4 regions of the Glutamicibacter sp. Je.9.36 genome follow, and region 2 is predicted to be linked to each of the others. Evidence: riboswitches for the same ligand, from Rfam matches in the RefSeq annotation. Region 2 holds a riboswitch; each other region holds the start of a gene.
What was found. Region 2 has a riboswitch for thiamine pyrophosphate ahead of thiM (hydroxyethylthiazole kinase). Riboswitches for the same ligand answer to the same signal wherever they lie in the genome.

Region 1: another riboswitch for thiamine pyrophosphate. It lies ahead of AAZQ98_RS16865 (ECF transporter S component); the one in region 2 lies ahead of thiM (hydroxyethylthiazole kinase).
Region 3: another riboswitch for thiamine pyrophosphate. It lies ahead of thiO (glycine oxidase ThiO); the one in region 2 lies ahead of thiM (hydroxyethylthiazole kinase).
Region 4: another riboswitch for thiamine pyrophosphate. It lies ahead of thiC (phosphomethylpyrimidine synthase ThiC); the one in region 2 lies ahead of thiM (hydroxyethylthiazole kinase).

Annotation. Positions count from the first base shown of each region.
Region 1 covers NZ_JBCPSN010000009.1:56,865-61,454, reverse strand. Annotated here, with positions in the region: gene AAZQ98_RS16890 (Na+/H+ antiporter subunit D) at 1-893, shown strand, start outside; gene AAZQ98_RS16885 (Na+/H+ antiporter subunit E) at 905-1,531, shown strand; gene AAZQ98_RS16880 (monovalent cation/H+ antiporter complex subunit F) at 1,533-1,799, shown strand; gene mnhG (monovalent cation/H(+) antiporter subunit G) at 1,799-2,203, shown strand; gene AAZQ98_RS16870 (DUF4235 domain-containing protein) at 2,259-2,510, opposite strand; TPP riboswitch at 2,586-2,708, shown strand; gene AAZQ98_RS16865 (ECF transporter S component) at 2,774-3,382, shown strand; gene AAZQ98_RS16860 (ATP-binding cassette domain-containing protein) at 3,379-4,590, shown strand, end outside.
Region 2 covers NZ_JBCPSN010000001.1:895,756-900,345, forward strand. Annotated here, with positions in the region: gene thiD (bifunctional hydroxymethylpyrimidine kinase/phosphomethylpyrimidine kinase) at 1-278, opposite strand, end outside; gene thiE (thiamine phosphate synthase) at 275-916, opposite strand; gene thiM (hydroxyethylthiazole kinase) at 909-1,703, opposite strand; TPP riboswitch at 1,693-1,787, opposite strand; gene AAZQ98_RS04200 (GntR family transcriptional regulator) at 1,822-2,190, opposite strand; gene AAZQ98_RS04205 (hypothetical protein) at 2,187-3,782, opposite strand; gene AAZQ98_RS04210 (aldehyde dehydrogenase family protein) at 3,885-4,590, shown strand, end outside.
Region 3 covers NZ_JBCPSN010000005.1:62,957-67,546, reverse strand. Annotated here, with positions in the region: gene AAZQ98_RS13020 (mechanosensitive ion channel) at 1-651, shown strand, start outside; gene AAZQ98_RS13015 (GNAT family N-acetyltransferase) at 735-1,763, opposite strand; TPP riboswitch at 1,774-1,878, shown strand; gene thiO (glycine oxidase ThiO) at 1,876-2,973, shown strand; gene thiS (sulfur carrier protein ThiS) at 3,000-3,245, shown strand; gene AAZQ98_RS13000 (thiazole synthase) at 3,248-4,069, shown strand; gene AAZQ98_RS12995 (ThiF family adenylyltransferase) at 4,066-4,590, shown strand, end outside.
Region 4 covers NZ_JBCPSN010000005.1:225,010-229,599, reverse strand. Annotated here, with positions in the region: gene AAZQ98_RS13880 (DEAD/DEAH box helicase) at 1-1,335, shown strand, start outside; gene thiC (phosphomethylpyrimidine synthase ThiC) at 1,428-3,170, opposite strand; TPP riboswitch at 3,167-3,274, opposite strand; tRNA gene AAZQ98_RS13870 (tRNA-Thr) at 3,560-3,631, opposite strand; tRNA gene AAZQ98_RS13865 (tRNA-Thr) at 4,166-4,237, shown strand; tRNA gene AAZQ98_RS13860 (tRNA-Met) at 4,285-4,361, shown strand; gene AAZQ98_RS13855 (GTP pyrophosphokinase) at 4,444-4,590, opposite strand, start outside.

The sequences.
Region 1 (4,590 bases), on a different contig from region 2:
CCTACCCGACCGCACCGGCCCCGGTCACCGCGGTGTTCGCCGGGCTGCTGACCAAGGTGGGCGTCTACGCGATCGTCCGCACCGAAACCCTGCTCTTCCCGGGCGGCTCGGTCAATGCCGGACTGCTGGTGGTGGCGGCGCTGACCATGGTCATCGGTATCCTCGGTGCGCTGGCGCAGACGGACTTCAAGCGCATGCTCTCCTTCACGCTCACCAGCCACATCGGCTACCTGATCTTCGGCGTGGCCGTGGGCGGGCCGCTGGCCATCGCCGCGACCATCTACTACGTGGGCCACCACATCATCGTGCAGACCTCGCTGTTCATGGTGGCGGGACTGATCGAACGCCGTGCCGGCAGCTCAAACGTCACCCGGCTCGGCTCGCTGGCCAAGCTCTCCCCGGCATTGGCCCTGCTCTTCTTCATCCCGGCCATCAATCTGGGCGGCATCCCGCCGTTCTCCGGGTTCCTGGGCAAATTCGGGCTGATGCATGCGGCCGCGCAGGATGCTGATCCGCTGACCTGGGTCGTGATCGGCGCCGGATTGCTGACCAGCTTGCTGACCTTGATGGCGATCATCCGCGTGTGGGCCCGTGTGTTCTGGCGCCGTGCCGCTGATGCCGAGGTGCCCAACCAGGACCTGGTGGCCGAAGCGACGCAGGTTGCCGACGAGACGTTGGCCGGCGGCGCGCAGAACCCCCGCTTGGGATTGAAACTGGCCAAGCAGCTGGAAGCCGAGTCCTTGCCATGGGGCATGCGCTACGCCACCGGTTCGCTGGTGCTTGCGGGCATCGCCCTGACCGTCTTTGCCGGGCCGATCTTCGAATTCTGCCAACGGGTGGCTGCGGAACTGATTGCCCGCGAACCGTATATCAGCTCGATCTTGCCATTCTGATTGGAGGGATGATGCCGAACAAGAACTTTGAACCGCGTGACCAGCGCATTGACGATGCGCTGGATACCTCCGGCGTGCGCCACCGCGCGACACTCAAGCAGGAATGGCCGCTGCTTCTGCTGCTGCTCTTCGTCTGGGGGGCTCTCTGGCAGGACTTCTCCCTGGGGAACATGATCTTCGGCGTGATCATCGCGCTGCTGATCGTGAACCTGTTCCCGCTGCCGCCGGTGGTCCTTTCGGGCCGGATCAATCCCTGGTACTGCCTGAAGCTGTTCACCTGGTTCCTCGGGCAGGTCTTCGCGGCCAGCGTCCATGTGGCCTGGCTGGCCCTGGTCCGCGGGAAGGGCACCCGCAGCGCGATCATTGCGGTCCCGCTGCGCACCGGCTCGGACCTGATCGTAATGACCGTGGGCCACGTGCTCACGCTGATCCCGGGCTCCTTCGTGATCGACGTGGACCGCAGCTCGTCGACGCTGTACCTGCACTACATCGATATCGAATCGCCTGCGGACGTGGAGAAGGCGCGCGCCGCCATCCGGGATATCGAACGCCGGCTGATCATGGCTATTGGCAGCCGCGACGAGTACGAAGCGATCAAGAGCGAATGCGGACCGAACTTTGATGCGAGGAAGGGGTAACATGCTGGATATCGTCATTTGGATCTGCGGCATCATGCTCGGGCTCGGTGCCGTCGCCTGCCTGGTCCGTGTTGCCAAGGGGCCGTCGATCCTTGACCGGGTGCTGGCCTTGGATGTGATGCTGCTGATCATCTCCGCCGCCCTGTGCCTGGAAATGGTGCTGCATAAGCACACCGACTACTTGCTGTTCGTCGTGGCCGCCTGCATGCTCGGCTTCATCGGCTCGGTGACCGTTTCGCGCTTCGTTTCGGATCAGAGGAACGCCTAATGGAACTCTTCCTCGATGTCCTCGTTGCCATTCTGCTGATTGTTGGCTGCCTGATGTCCTTGATCGCAGGCATCGGCTTGCTGACCTTCCCGGACATGCTCACCCGCATGCATGCAGCGACCAAACCGCAGGTGCTCGGCTTCCTGCTGATTTTCGCTGGGTTGGCCATTTACCTGCGCAGCTGGGCTGTGATCCCGGTGCTCGCACTGGCCTGGGGCATGCAGCTATTGACCGCACCGGTCTCGGCCCACATGATTGGCCGTTCCGGCTACCGGACCAAGCACGCTGCCAAGGAGATCCTGTTCTCCGATGAGCTCAGCCGCGTGGTCAACAAGGTCAATGGCACACCGCCGACCGGAACTACTCCGTTCTCCAAGGCCGAATCGCAGGACGAACAAGACTGAAAAAAGCGGGAGCCGCCCCTCTGGGCGGCTCCCGCTTTTGGCTCGAGGCCGAAGCTTACTTGGTGAACTTGGCAACAACCTTGTTGGCGCTGCGGTCAGCCACGGTCTGCAGGATAGCTGCCACCAGGGCCGAAACGACTGCGAAGCCCAAGGCACGGCGGAAAGAAGCTTCCGCTGCTTCCTCAGTGCCCTTGCGTGGTGCTTTGCTGCCGGTTGCCTTCAACCAAAGGAAATCAACCAGCTTGCCGCCGAGCATGCCAGCGCCAACGGTGATACCGGTAGTGGCAAGTTTCTGCACTTTATCCATTTTTTCCTCGCGATCAAGCTCTTGACATATCGTTCCTCTGCCCAGCATACCTGCGGTATGGTGGGGGAGCAGTAATTATTCCGACAGGGGAGCGTCAGACTTTTAAAAAAAGTCGCAAGACGCTGAGAGTGCGATAGATCGCAGACCCTCGAACCTGCCCCGGCTAGTACCGGCGAAGGAAGTCGAGCATCTCGGATGCGGATAGGCGCGGCAGTATGCCCTCATTCCGTCCATCTCCCCTCCTTTCCACAGGAGGACCAGCAATGAACGAAACAGTTTCGAAGCAGCGCACCGGCTGGCGTGTAGTTGATATCGTCGTCGCCTCGGTGATCGCCGTCGCTTCAGGGGTCATTTTCTGGGCGTGGAGTGCCGGCTATGGCCTGTTCTCTCTCGCCTTTGCGGCTTTCCCGCCAGCCACCGCGCTGCTCACCGGCATGTGGCTCTTCCCGGCGGTGCTCGGCGCACTGATCATCCGCAAGCCAGGCGCCGCAATCTACTGCGAGCTGCTGGCCGCCGTAGTTGAAGCGCTGCTCGGCTCGCACTACGGCTTGACCGTACTGATCTCCGGCCTGGTCCAGGGCCTGGGTGCAGAGCTGGTCTTCGCAGCATTCCGCTACCGCAAGTGGAACCTGGGCGTGGCGCTGCTGGCCGGCTTGTTCGCCGGCTTGTTCGCCGGCATTTCCGAGGCCTACATCCTGGCCTACTACGTTGAGTACACCGCCGGAATGAAGATCTTCCACGTGATCGCCACCGGCATTTCCGGCGTAGTCGTCGCAGGGCTGCTGTCCTGGTTGGCCACGCGTGGACTGGCGAAGACCGGTGCATTGAGCGCCCTGCCGAGCCGGCGCGCGCACCTGGAAAGCGCAAAATGAGTTCCTTTGCCAATTCCGGCGCAGCCTCGCTGACCCAGCGCGGCGCCGCCATCACCGCAACGGGGTTCGGCTGGCAGCACTCCGAGAGGCAGAACCCTGCCATCTCGGGACTGGACCTTGCGATCCACGCCGGTGAGAAGGTGCTGCTGGTCGGTCCATCGGGCGCCGGCAAGTCAACCTTGCTGCACGCGATGGCCGGGTTGCTGGAAGCGGATGAGGACGATCAGGTCGCTGGCCGGCTGCTCATCGACGGCAGCGATGCCTTCATCCGGAGCCACCCGGTGGGCTTGATGCAGCAAGACCCGGAAACCCAGGTAGTGCAAAGCAGGGTCGCCGATGATGTGGCCTTTGGCGCCGAGAACCTCGGAATGGATCCCGAACTGATCCGCCAGCGGATCCCCGAAGTGCTGGACGCTGTGGGTCTGGGGGCGCTGTCCTTCGAGCACCGCACCCAGCAACTTTCCGGCGGGCAGAAACAGCGGTTGGCCTTGGCCGGCATTCTGGCCATGGAACCAAGGGTCATGCTGCTCGATGAACCGACTGCCAATGTGGACCCGCAGAGCATTGAGCTCTTGCGCGATGCGGTGCTGAACGCCGCCCGGCTTTCCGGTGCCACGCTGGTCGTCGTGGAACACCGGATTGAAGCCTGGGCGCAGCATGTGGACCGGGTTATCGTGCTGCAGCCCGGTGGGGGAGTCGCGCACGATCTGGACCCGCAGCAGCTGTACACCGATGAAACGGTGCGCGAGGAGCTGGCTGCTGCCGGGCTGTGGATTCCAGGCTACTTCCCGCAGGTGGCCCGGGCAACGAACGGTGCCGGTGCCATGCTGCTGGAAGCGCAGCAGCTGGTATCCGCCCGCACCGCCACGGCACCGCGCACCCAAGCGGTGGACGTGAATGTGCAAGCGGGCACCGCGACGGTGATTCGCGGCGAGAATGGCGCTGGAAAGTCGACGCTGGCCTTGACCTTGGGCGGATTGCTCGTCCCGGCCGACGGCGAGTTGGCGGCCACCGCGCAACTGGCCGACGGTCTGGGCAATTCCCCGTTTGCCTGGAAGGCCGGTGCATTAATTGGGCGGATCGGTTCGGTGTTCCAGGAACCCGAACACCAATTCGTGACCCAGAGCGTTCGGGAAGAGCTGGCTTTCGCTCCCAGCCGCGCGCAGGCCAGCAGCGCCGATGCGCCGAAGTACGAGCCGGCCCAGGTC
Region 2 (4,590 bases):
GTTTCCAGCCAGCTGGTGACTGCGCGGATCACCTCGGCGTTGGCCAGCATCCCGATCTTGATCGCATCGATGCGGATATCCGTGCTCACGGCTTCGAGCTGCGCGAGGACGAAATCGCCGCTGATCGCCTGAACTCCGGACACCCCATGGGTGTTTTGTGCAGTCAAAGCGGTGATCACGCACATTCCGTAGCCGCCGTTGGCGGCAATGGCCTTCAGATCCGCTTGGATTCCGGCGCCGCCGGAAGGATCGGAGCCTGCGATGGATAGGATGTTCATTTCGAGGCCTCCCAGGCTGCGACCAGCTGCGCGCTGGCAAGTTGCGGATCTTCGGCGTTGCAGATGGCGCGGACCACGGCCAGGCCTGCGCCGCCGCCGGCGCGGATCGCGGCGGCATCGTCTTGGGTAATTGCGCCGATCGCTACGCAGGGCAGCTTGGCCAAGGCGGCGGCTCGCGCAAAGCCGTCCAGTCCCAGGGGAACAGGATGGTCTTTTTTCGTCGGAGTGGCGCGGATGGCTCCTACGCCGAGGTAGTCGATCACCGAGGCGTCCTTGTTCGCCTGGGCCAATTGCTCATCGCTGGAAGCACTCAAGCCGATGATGCCCTCGCCGATGATCTGGCGAGCCAGCTGTACCGGCACATCTTTTTGCCCGATATGGATGCCGTTCACTGCTGCGCCAGCAGCCCGTGCCGCGAGATAGACGTCAATGCGGTCATTGATCAGCAACTGGGCTTTGCCCTCGGTGAGCTTGGCAGCCGCGCAGGCCAGCTCGAAGAATTCCCGGGCGCTTTCATCCTTGGCGCGCAGCTGGATCCACCCGATCCCTCCGGCGACGGCTCCCTCGATAACTTCCAGGGTGCTGCGTGGGGTGCAGCTGGCAGTGTTGGCTACTAGATAAGCGCCGTAATTATGCATGGTTCAATTCCTCGTACTTCAAAGTCTTCAGTTCCCCGGGATCGGCAGCCGACAGCGCATCAAGGAAGGCAACTGCGAAGCTGCCCGGACCGGAGCTGCCAGCCAAGGCCTTTTCCGCGGCCAGGCCATAGAAACCGTGGGCTGCGATGGTGGCCTCGAACGGGTCATCGTGGACCGCAACCATCCCGGCGCAGACCGCGCCCAAGGCGCAGCCGCCACCTGTCATCCGGGTCAAGCCAATTCCGTTGGTATGCACCAAGACGGTACGCGTGGCGTCGATGATGGCGTCAGCCTGGCCGGAAATGGCCACCACGCAGTCGTGCTCCGTGGCCAGTTCGCGTCCCGCCGCCAAGGCGGCAGAAACCTCATCCAAGGCATCGACACCGCGCGAAGCAGATTGCCGGCCGGCCAGGGCCAGGATTTCCGAGGCGTTGCCGCGAATCAGGGTCGGGCGTTGCCGGACAATGCGCCGGGCAAACTCCGTGCGCACCGGAAGCGCTCCCACCGCCACTGGATCCAGGACCCACGGGGTGCCTGCAGCGCTCGCCGACTGCACAGCTTCTTCCATGGCGGTCAGCTGTTCAGTGCTTGGAGTTCCCAAATTCACCAATACGGCTGAAGCTGCCTGCGCGAATGGACCGGCCTCTCCGGGCAGATCCGTCATGGCCGGGGAAGCCCCGGATGCCAGCAGGACATTGGCGGTGAAATTGGATACGACGGTATTGGTCAGGCAAAAAACCAAAGGTGATTGTTGCCGGTATTTCTGGGCAACTGCATGCAAAGCCATGCGACATCCCTCCGCTAGCGTGAACTAGATCAGGTTCTACGGGTCTTATCTCAGTCGGTTGATCCGACACCCCGTGTCACTGCCATAGAGCGTACGCACAACCGGTTCCGAGGACAAGTTACTTACGCTCGCGCCGCGCCACCAAGGCCTTGAGCGTGGCCGCATCCACCTTCTGCGCGGCCGCCAGCGCCCAGAGGCGATCCACGGCGGCCAGCAGATCTTCACTGGTGTCCACCGGCTGCGGCCGCTCGTTGACCACTGTGCCGGCCCGGCGCCGGGAGGTGATCAGCTCTTCGGCTTCCAGCTCCTTGTAGGCGCGCGCCACTGTCCCGGCAGCGACGCCGAGGTCCGTGGCCAGCGCACGCACAGTAGGCAGCTTGCTTCCCGAGGGCAGATCGCCCAGGGAGATCAATGAAGCAATCTGCGAGCGGATCTGCTCATAGGGCGGGGTAGCTGCTTGGAGGTCAACACTGATCTGCGTGCTCATGAAGTAGCTGCCGGCTGATGTTCCCGCACGAAGGCGCTACCGGGGCGCTCTAGGAAAATGACTGCTGGGACAACGAAGATGAGCAATGCAAAGAGTCCCAGCCCGGCCGGGAATCCGTAGCCAATGAGCAGCATGGCTACCACTGCACTGGTGATAACACGCATTGAACGCAGTTCCAGGACCTTGCGGTACCAGATTTCTTCGGCCGACGAGACAGCCCAGGGAATAATTGCCCGGCGGGAGAACCAGACGAATCCAAGATGGGTTGCCAGCAACAGCACGATCAACCCCGCAACCACTGTCTTGCCTGGAGGCACAAAGCCCCACAAATAGTCCAGCGGCGGATCGAGCAGAAAATAGGCGCTGGTGGCAAAAAGCAAGCCAGCGGCGATGTAGGACCACAAGGGCAAGGAAGCCGAATGCCTACGAGCGTTGGACACCTGTCGAGATACCAAATTCATGTAGCACAAGTACAAGGCATTTACTGCCAGGTACAGCATCGCAGCACCGGCAAAGAGTACTAGCTTCCAGGTGGCGCGCTCGCCGGTAGGCCATTCGGTTTCATCGACGACAGGCAAGAACCACCACGCGGCAAAGAGCGCTACGAGCGTTACGACTGCGGTGAAGTATTGCAGTGAGAGTAGCTGTGTGCGTGCTCGAACGAAAGGGGTGACTGTCGTGGTACGAAGGTTTTCGAAGTTAATAGGAGGACGCCAGAACAGCATCAACGCCGAAATCGCAAGCGTCGCGTAGTTTGCGCCCCAATCCAAGGTAGAGCCGATCCTGGACATCGAGTCCATGTAGTCGATGCCTGCCCCAGAGCCATCGATGTACTTTGTTGATTCGTCGTGGAACCAGCGCGCCTTGTAGTGAATGGCTTCCCCAGCTTGTGTAGCTAGCAAGACGGTGACCGTGCGATATAGCCGGTTCAGCCAAGTCGTGCGCAAGAGCCGGTTATTGTGTTCTGAGATCCCTGGCAAGGGTTTGCGTCGAAGAATCACAATGGAAGCGACAATGGTGGATACCATCAGGAAGCCAAAGCTCAAATAGAGATACGGCAGTACTTCCGCGGAAGCGCGTAGCCCATCCTGAGCTGGGTTGCTATACGAATAGTCAGCAGTTTCGTAGTCAACCGCCGGTTGGGGGCTGATCGCTCCCACATCATGTACCGAATAGACCGTCACGCATGCTGCAGCCAAGACGAGCATCATGGCAACGAGAATTTTCTTTGGCAGTGGACTAGTTAAAGACCGTGGGGACAAGGTTGCCGTGCGCTGGGGCTTGAGCTTACGCGGCCAGGTGTACTGGCTCGCGACGTAGATGAAGGCTATCCAAAGGGCAGGGGTAGCTGCCACGGTGACACTTGGCGCAAGCGACAGTCCGCTTTGATCGTCATAAGGAATTGCTATTGCATCACTGAACCACAATGAGTTGCTACTGGCGAAATACCCGATGATTGCACACCACAGCGCATGTTGCCTTGCGCCTTCGACTAGACCTTTTTCTTTGTTTGGGCCGAAAGCACGAAGGATGAAATAGATAATGAACGCCGCTATGGCGAAATTGCCGAACTGCGCTGCCAGTGAATTCATGTCGTGGCCTCCTGGAAATCAATGTATCAACTATTTGATACATATTGAATCCCCGGACGAATTAAACGATGAAAAATTGTCCCAGTAACGTACGCTCAAATCATGGGTCTGTTTACTTCCACTCCGTTGCCCGAACCGGTCGGTGATTCCGCTCCTCCGGTGGACGAGCATCCATCGCGCATAGCAACAGTTCTGAGCCATTTGCGGCGTTCTGCGGACACGCGGATCACGCATCCGCGACGCTTCCGCCTGCAGCAGCTCAAGGCACTGGAGAAGATGCTGGAAGAGCATCTGGAAGACTTCGTCCAGGCCTTGGCCGAGGACTTGGGCAAGAGTGCCACCGAAGCCAAATTCTCCGAAATCGACGTGGTGCGCGCGGAAATAGATTTCGCCCAGCGCCACCTCGTTGAGTGGATGGATTCCACCAGTGTCAAGGTTCCGCTGGCCTTGCAGCCAGCCATGGCCAAGGTCGAGCCGCGCCCGCTGGGGGTCGTGCTGATTATCGGAGCCTGGAACTATCCGGTTCAGCTGGTGCTCGCACCGCTGGTCGCGGCCATTGCTGCCGGCAACGCTGCGGTCATCAAGCCATCCGAGCTGGCTCCTGCGACCTCAGGCGCCTTGGCCAAGTTCCTCCCGGTCTACCTCGACGAACGGGTTTACGCGGTAGTTGAAGGCGGCGTGGATACCTCCACGGAGTTGCTTGCCGCCCGCTGGGACCACATTTTCTACACCGGCGGCGAACGCGTGGCCAAGATCGTGGCTGCCGCGGCCGCGAAGCATCTGACGCCTACCACCTTGGAATTGGGCG
Region 3 (4,590 bases), on a different contig from region 2:
GCAATTTCGGTACCTGCCCAGCAGATGCTGCAGCTGGTCTTCACCGCAATCCCGCAGGTCATCATGGCCTTGGCGCTCTTGGCCGTAGGTATCCTGATTGCCAAGTTCGTCGGCCAGCTACTTGAATCCACCCTCCACGGCGTGGGTACCGACACCGTTGTTGCCCAGTGGGGCGTAGTTCCCGAGGGCAAGAGCGCTTCGGGAATCATCGCTGGCATCGTCAAGATTGCTATCGTGCTGTTCTTCGGTGTGATGGCGGCCCAGATGCTGAACTTCCCAGCGATCACCAATATCCTCAATGAGATCCTGGCCTTGGGCGGCAAGATCCTCTTCGGCGCAGCAATTATCGCCGCAGGTTTCGTCATCGCCAACGTCATTGGCCGCTTCTTGGGTGACACTACTGCTTCGAAGATCATCCGCTACACGGCAATTGCGCTGTTCGTGGCGATGGGCCTGAAGTACATGGGTATCGCCGATTCGATCATCAACATGGCCTTCGGCGCAATCGTCATTGGCGCAGCATTGGCAGCGGCTCTGGCCTTTGGCCTCGGCGGTCGTGATGCTGCGGCCCGCACGCTGAAAAAGATGGAGGCCCAACAGGCCACCAACAGCCCGGACTCGACGCCACCGGCATCGAACCCAGGCATCTAACCACGCATCACAAAACCTGAGGGACAGATAAGAAGTCGCGGAATCCAAGACCGGATTCCGCGACTTTTTTGAGGCCCGCCAAGCTACTGCTGCGTGCCCCACGGCAAGGGCATGACCGCAGAGCCGCCATCGGTACGCAACCGTGCGTAGGTGTGCACATCGATGCGTTCTCCGGCAACCAGGAATTTGCCCCGCTCGACGCCTTCGTGCAGGAAGCCGTTGCTTTCTGCCACATGCTTCGACCCGGGATTATTTGCCCGCAAGCCCAGCTCCAAGCGGTACAGTCCCAGCTCGTCGAACAGGTAATCCACCAAGGTTGCCACGGCACGGGTGGCCAGCGACCGGCCCCGGTAATTCTGGTTCATCCAATACCAAACCCACGCGTTCCGATTGGCCGGGTCGACCGTACCGCACACCAGGCCCACCAGCCGATCCCGATATGCGACGGCCATCGCCTGCTGGCGTTCCCCGGCCTCCAGCAGTGCGCGCACATACGACTCAGCCTTTTGCGGGGAATCGGCGTCGCCTTGGCGCAACATGTCGGGGTTCGAGGAGAATGCCTCGAAGACCGCTTCGGCATCCGAAAGGCGCAGCCGGCGCACCGTGAATTCACCGTCGGCATGCACGGCTTCCTCCGGTCCTGCAGATGGCTGCGGATGAGCGGCGGCCGTGCCCTGGTGGAAGAGCAGCTGCCAGCGGCCCTGCTCATGGATCCACAGTGAACTGCGTTCGCTGGGGGAACCGGCGAGCAGCTTCCAGCGCAGCAGCACCAGCTGGTCTGAAAGCTGGAGAGCCACCGGGCTTTCGACTTTCAACGCCCCGGCATCCCGTGCCGGCTCCCGGGCCAGCTGGGCAATGATGGCCTCGCGATCATAGACTCGCCCGCTGGCTCCCACCTCGGCGAACCGAGGATGCAAGCGCCGCTGCAATTGCTCCTGGCTATGGCGTTGGCTGGATTCCAAGAGTTCTTGCTCCAACGAGATGATGGTGCTGGATAGCGCAGAACCTTGGGGAAGCACGATAGGGAAGTCATGGAATGCCATGTCAGCTAGTACATCACAGAAGATGACGGAACTGCGTTCAATGAAGTTCGACTTTATGAGCTGCATCATGCTTATAATCGCTGTAATCCGCGGGAGCCTGAATCGACCAGGCTGAGAGGGCACCGAGCCGACCGCTACACCTGATGCGGGTCATGCCGCCGTAGGAAGGAAGCGTGCCCTTGTGCATGTCAACATTGTTGGCGCCGGGATAATCGGCCTGGCCGTCGCGTTCGAGCTGGAATCACGCGCACACACGGTCACCCTCATCGATCCGGCACCCGGCCAAGGTGCAAGCTACGCGGCAGCAGGAATGCTGGCCCCGGCAGCTGAAACGGTCTGGGGCAATGGCCCGTTGCATCAGCTGCTTGCCGCCTCGAATGCCGCCTACCCGCAGTTCATCGAGCGCATCGAATCGGCCACCGGGCAACGCCCGGACTACTTGCAGAACTCCACGCTCGTTGTCGCCGCAGAGCCTGCGGACCGCGAAGTCCTGCACGAGCTGGCCGAACTGCAGATATCCCTCGGCCTGTCAGCGCAGAAGCTGCTGCCCAGCCAAGCCCGCAAGCTCGAACCAGCCTTGGCCGCCAATATTGCTGGCGCGGTCCTGTGCCAAGATGACCACCAGGTCGACCCTCGATCCATCGTCAAGATCCTGTTGGAGCATCTGCGTCCGCACCTGGTCGAGGAATGGGCGCAGGCACTGGTGACCGACGGGAAGCGGACCACCGCTGTGCGCACCGCATCAGGCCGAATCCTCGAAGCGGAGCAAACCATCGTGGCCACCGGTCTTGGAACCCTCGATGGCTTGAACGAACTTCCGCTGCGCCCGGTCTACGGGGACATCCTCCGGATCCAGGGACCAGCAGGCCCGCCGCTCATCACCCGCACCATCCGCGGCATCGTGCACCGGGAACAGGTGTATCTGGTGCCGAGAAGGGACAGCAGCCTCGTCCTTGGCGCCAGCGTCCGTGAAGACCGTCAACAAGCGGTGAACATTGGCGCGATGCACCTGCTGCTGGACAACGCGCGAAAGCTGGTCCCCGGCATCAGCGACTGCACGCTGAACGAGGCAACGGCCCGGGCACGTCCCGCCACGCCAGATGACCGGCCGCTGCTGGGACGCCTTGATCCAGGGCTGCTGCTCTGCACCGGGTACTCCCGGCACGGCGTGCTGCTGGCTCCGCTGGGCGCAACGCTCACTGTGGATCTCGCCCACGGCTGCCAATCCCACCCCTTGCACCAGGCTGTGGATCCCCACCGCTTTGCCAACGCAACCTAGACCGCTCACCGAACGGAGCAGCAACCATGACAAGCATCGGCATCAATTTCAATTCACGGCAACTGAACCTGGACGAAGGAACCACCCTTCGCGAATTCATCAGCACGCAAATCGGCAAGGAACTGGACGCCAACTCGGTGGCCGCTGACGGCAGCAAGCTCGGAGTTGCCGCCGCCGTCAATGGCGCTGTCGTTCCACGCAGCGCCTGGAATAGCTACCTGCTGGCCGACGGGCACAGCATTGAACTCGTTACCGCGGCCCAGGGAGGCTAGGCATGGAAACGCGCAACATCACCGAGCTGGACATCCACAGCGACCCATTCCAAATCGCCGGACGCACCTTGTCCTCGCGCTTGATCCTCGGCACCGGGGGAGCGAGTTCGCTGACCACCCTGGAAAGCGCCCTGCAGGCCTCCGGAACGGAGCTGACCACCGTGGCCATCCGCCACTTTTCGGCGGCCGGCGCAGGCAACGTGTATGAACTGCTGCAGCGCAACAACGTGATTGCGCTGCCCAACACCGCTGGATGCTTCACCGCCCGCGATGCGATCCTCACCGCGCACCTGGCCCGTGAAGCTCTGGAAACCAATTGGATCAAGCTCGAAGTCATTGCCGATGAGCACACGCTGCTGCCGGACCCGCTGGAACTGCATGCGGCCACCGAGCAACTAGTGGCCGACGGGTTCCAGGTCTTCGCCTACACCAATGATGATCCGGCACTTGCCCAGCGCCTGCAGGACGCCGGGGTTGCGGCAATCATGCCGGCCGGAGCGCCGATCGGCTCGGGACTGGGGATCCTGAATCCGCACAATATTTCCACCATCGTCTCGCGCGCGCAGGTACCGGTGATCCTTGACGCCGGGGTGGGCACCGCCTCGGATGCGGCCCTGGCCATGGAGCTCGGCTGCGACGCGGTGCTGCTGGCCAGCGCGGTGACCCGGGCGCACAACGCGCCGCTCATGGCCAGGGCCATGAAGGATGCCGTGCGTGCCGGGCGCGCCGCGCGGCTCGCTGGCCGGATCCCGCGCCGCGATACCGCACTGGCCTCCTCGCCGGCCGAAGGCATGATGCAAACCCTGGTCGGTGACTTCTCGTGAGCCGGGAAGCCCTGGTAGCACCCGGCGCGGAGCTGGAACCGGAAGAGCTGGCGCGCTACTCCCGGCACTTGTCCCTGCCCGGGGTGGGAGAAGAAGGGCAACGACGCATCGCCAACGCCAAGGTGCTGGTTATCGGAGCCGGGGGCCTGGGCAGTCCCATTGCCAGCTACCTGGTCGCTGCGGGAATCGGCACCCTCGGGGTCATCGACGATGACACCGTCGAGCTGTCCAATCTGCAACGACAAACCATGCACCGGCAACAGGATGCAGGGCGCCTGAAAGTGGATTCGGTGCGGCGGATGGCCCACGAGCAGAACCGGAACGTCCAGATCATCACCGTGGATGTAAAGCTGGATGAATCCAACGCCGTGGCGCTTTTCAGTGAATACGACTTGGTCATCGACGGCAGCGACAACTTTGCCACGCGGTACCTGTCCAATGATGCCGCGGAAATCACCGGCACCCCGCTGGTGTGGGGAACCCTCTTCCAGTTCTCCGGGCAGGTGTCCGTCTTCGATCCG
Region 4 (4,590 bases), on a different contig from region 2:
GACAAGCAGGTTGCCCTGTTCTCGGCAACCATGCCACGCACCATCCGCCGCATCGCTTCGGAATACCTGCGCAACCCGCAGGAAGTTGCCGTGAAGTCCAAGCAGTCCACCGGCACCAACATCACCCAGCGCTACCTGCAGGTCATGGGCGCCCACAAGCTGGACGCCATGACCCGCATCCTGGAATCCGAGTCGTTCGAAGGCGTTATCACCTTCGTCCGCACCAAGATGGCTACCGAGGACCTGGCCGACAAGCTGAAGGCCCGCGGCTTCACCGCGGCCGCCATCAACGGCGACATCCCTCAGCAGCAGCGTGAGCGCACCGTTGAGAACCTGCGCTCGGGCAAGATCGACATCCTGGTTGCTACCGACGTGGCAGCTCGTGGCTTGGACGTTGAGCGTATTTCGCACGTTATCAACTTCGATATCCCGCATGACACCGAGTCCTACGTGCACCGCATTGGCCGTACCGGCCGTGCCGGCCGCTCGGGCGACGCGATCCTGTTCATGACCCCGCGCGAGAAGTACTTGCTGCGTGCCATCGAGAAGGCTACCCGCCAGCCGGTGACCCAGATGCAGCTGCCTTCGCTGGATTCGGTCAACGACCGTCGTATCCAGAAGTTCACCGATCGCATCGACAAGACCATCAGCGGCCAGGACCTGACCACCTTCCGCGAAATCGTGGAGAAGTTCGCTTCCGAGCACGAAGACCTGGACCAGCTGGAAATCGCAGCTGCACTGGCTCTGATGGCCCAGGGCGGCCGCCCGCTGCTGATGACCGAACCAGTCATGTCCCCTTCGAAGAAGGCACGCATGGATCGCCCAGAGCGCGGCGAGCGTAGCGACCGCGGTGACCGTGGCGATCGCGGTCCACGTGCCCGCAAGACCGCTGCCGAAGGCAACGCCATGTACCGTCTGGCCGTAGGCCGACGCAACCGCGTGCAGCCGGGCTCGATCGTTGGCGCACTGGCCAACGAGGGCGGCTTCGATTCTTCGGAAATCGGCGGCATCGAGATCCGTTCGGACCACACCCTGGTCGAGTTGCCAGCAGAGCTGAGCAAGGACCAGTGGCGTGCACTGTCCAAGACCCGCATCGGCGGAGAAGCCATCGAGCTCGAGCTCGACAATGGCCGCAGCCCGCGCCGTGACGACGAAGGCGACCGCGGTGGCTTCCGTGGCGGCCGTGGTGGTGGCTTCGGCGGCGGACGCAGTGGCGGACGTGGCGGTTTCGGTGGCGGACGCGGCGGCGGCCGTGGCGGCTTCGGCGGCGGCGGACGCGGCGGCAAGGATCGCTTCAGCGACTCGGGCCGCAGCGGTGGACGTCGCGACTACTAAGCCTGTCGCACGCAGCTGAACAGCATTGAATAACGCCTTTGGGGCAAGCCGAAAGCTTGCCCCAAGGGCGTTTTTCGTGCGCCGCAGGCTATTTACGGAGCAGGAGTTCCCACCGGGATCCCGTCCCCGAGATAGACCGTGCCGCCGCTTTCCAGGAACTGCCTGCTTTTCTGCGCCATCCCGGCCAATGCGGCTTGCGCCTCGGCCGAGCCGTACTCGTCGCGGATATCCTGGGAGATTCGCATGGAGCAGAACTTCGGCCCGCACATGGAGCAGAAGTGGGCGGTCTTGGCCGGCTCGGCCGGCAAGGTCTCATCATGGAATTCCTGTGCGGTGACCGGGTCAAGGGACAACGCGAACTGGTCATTCCAGCGGAACTCGAAGCGCGCCTTGCTCAGCGCATCATCCCGCGCTGTGGCGCCCGGGTGGCCCTTGGCAAGATCGGCGGCGTGCGCAGCGATCTTGTAGGTGATCACCCCGGTCTTCACATCATCCCGGTTGGGCAGTCCCAGATGCTCCTTGGGAGTGACGTAGCAGAGCATCGCGGTCCCGTACCGTGCGATCTCCGTGGCGCCAATGGCGCTGGTGATGTGGTCGTAGCCCGGGGCGATGTCGGTGACCAGCGGGCCCAGGGTATAGAACGGCGCCCCGTCGCACAGCTGCTGCTGGCGTTCCACATTCTCGCGCACCAGATGGAACGGGATATGCCCCGGGCCTTCGACCATCACCTGCACATCGTATTTCCAGGCGCGCTTGGTCAGCTCGGCCAGGGTGTCCAGCTCGGCGAACTGGGCGGCGTCATTCGCATCTGCGATGGAGCCCGGGCGCAGGCCGTCGCCCAGCGAGAAGGCCACGTCGTACTGCGCGAAGATCTCGCACAGCTGATCGAAGTGGGTGTAGAGGAAATTCTCCTGGTGGTGCGCCAGACACCAGCCGGCCATGATGGACCCGCCACGCGAGACCATGCCGGTGACCCGGTTGGCGGTCAGCGGGATGTAGCGCAGCAGCACCCCGGCGTGGATGGTCATGTAGTCCACGCCCTGCTCGCACTGCTCAATGACGGTGTCGCGGAAGATCTCCCAGGTCAGTTCGTTGGCTTCGCCATTGACCTTCTCCAACGCCTGGTAGATCGGCACGGTGCCGATGGGGACCGGGGAGTTGCGGATGATCCACTCGCGGGTGGTGTGGATGTCATCTCCGGTGGACAGGTCCATTACCGTGTCCGCGCCCCATTTGGCCGCCCACTGGAGCTTGGAGACTTCTTCTGCGATGGAGCTGGTCACCGCCGAGTTGCCGATATTCGCGTTGATCTTGACCAGGAACGCCTTGCCGATGATCATCGGCTCGGATTCCGGGTGGTTGATGTTCGCCGGGATGATGGCTCGTCCGGCCGCGAGCTCGCTGCGCACCAGCTCGACATCGCATTCCTCGCGCAGGGCCACATAGCGCATTTCCGGGGTGATGATCCCGGCACGCGCATAGTGCATTTGCGTCACGCGGGCTCCGCCAACGGCCCGCAGTGGCGGGGCTGAGCGTCCGGCCCATTCCGCGCTGGCCGTGCCGCGGCGGACCGCTGAGCGCCCGTCGTCGTGCAGGTTGCGTTCGCGGCCTGCATAGGTTTCCACGTCCCCGCGTTCCAGAATCCACCGCTCGCGGAAGGGCTGCAGGCCTTGGGTGGGCTCGCTTCCCGGTCCGCTGGTGCGATATACCGCCAGCGGCTCGTTGGGCTTTCCATTGGGGGAGTCTGCCAATTGGATCTGCGTGACGGGAACAGAAATTCCCGCAGATTCGCGGTAGGCAAGGGTGTGGGCAGGGTGCTGTTCAATTTGTTCCACTGGGGAAACTCACTTCCTTCGCCGGCATTACCCGGACAGGTTCAACGGTCGCGGACGGCGATAGCCCGATCTCAGCCCTTGCCAGGGCACCCGTGTGGTCGCGAACAACTTAGCACGCTTGCGAGGAAGAAACGCAAACCCAGTGGTCAGGGCCTGACATCAAGGAAGTGGGAAGGGCCGGCTGCTGCGGGCCAGGATGCTTTTCGTTGGCCGGAGACTCTTGCCGGTGGTACCTGGAATCCGGGGGCGCAAGACGCGGCCGATAGCCGGTGCTGCAGGGTGGGGTGCGCCCTGGGGTGCGGCCTGGGCCACGCTCGCAGTGAGTTCACGGCATCTGGGGGCAAACGAAAAGAGAGGCAATCTGGAACCAGATTGCCTCTCTTATTTCGAGCCCCCTGCCGGAATCGATCCGGCGACCTCGTTCTTACCAAGAACGCGCTCTACCACTGAGCTAAGGGGGCAACAGGTAAATACTTTACACAGGTTTTTGAGGTTTGCAAAATCTGTCGGGGATTTGTTGCTGAGGTCACAATATTCCTACTCAAGACCGGAATGGGCGGCAAGGAGCTGTTGTCTTCCGGGCGGTTTCCAGCACCTCGGTTCACGGCCTGGGATCCAGCTGCCGGGCACCGGAGCAGCGCCTGGGCGCCTGGGTGGATCGGGCGTTGCCCAAGTGCCGCTCGACCCGGGGTTCTGGAGCGGGAAAAGGGGGAGGTGTTCCGAAGTTCCAAGCGGGGTAATTCGACGCTTGGCCCCCGGGAAGAATCCGCGGGATTCTATCCTGCGCACCCGGGCAAATCCGCGATTGACCACGAGGAGCACTCCCGTGAGCATCGTCACCAGGGCACTTTTTGTCCCACCCTTCGTCCCCGGGGGTAGTGAGTGAGGGGGTAAATGGTCATTGACTAGTGATTTTGCAGAATTTTTCGGATCTCTTCCGAGGCGATCCGCCGATTTTTCTTTGCCGGGAAATCCGTGTAGAGTATTTACTCGTTGCCCCCTTAGCTCAGTGGTAGAGCGCGTTCTTGGTAAGAACGAGGTCGCCGGATCGATTCCGGCAGGGGGCTCTGAGTGAGAAGCTTTCTTGGCTTCTACTGGATTGCTTCTCACTTGTGGCGGCGTAGCTCAGCTGGTTAGAGCGCACGACTCATAATCGTGAGGTCCCGGGATCGAGTCCCGGCGCCGCTACCAAATCAAAGATCCTCGGCTTCGGCCGAGGATCTTTTTTGGTTTCCGGCCCCGAAGCAGCATTGCCCTTCGAGGTCATGAACGGCTAGTGCTCCAAGTCCTTCTCCTGGTTCCCGTCCTTGGCTTGCTGAGCCAGGGACAGCAGCCCCTGGATCGCTGTCGTATCGAAATCCGACTCATGGCTCGGTGCCTGATTGGCATCATGGCCGTGGACTTCGGTATGCAAGCGCTG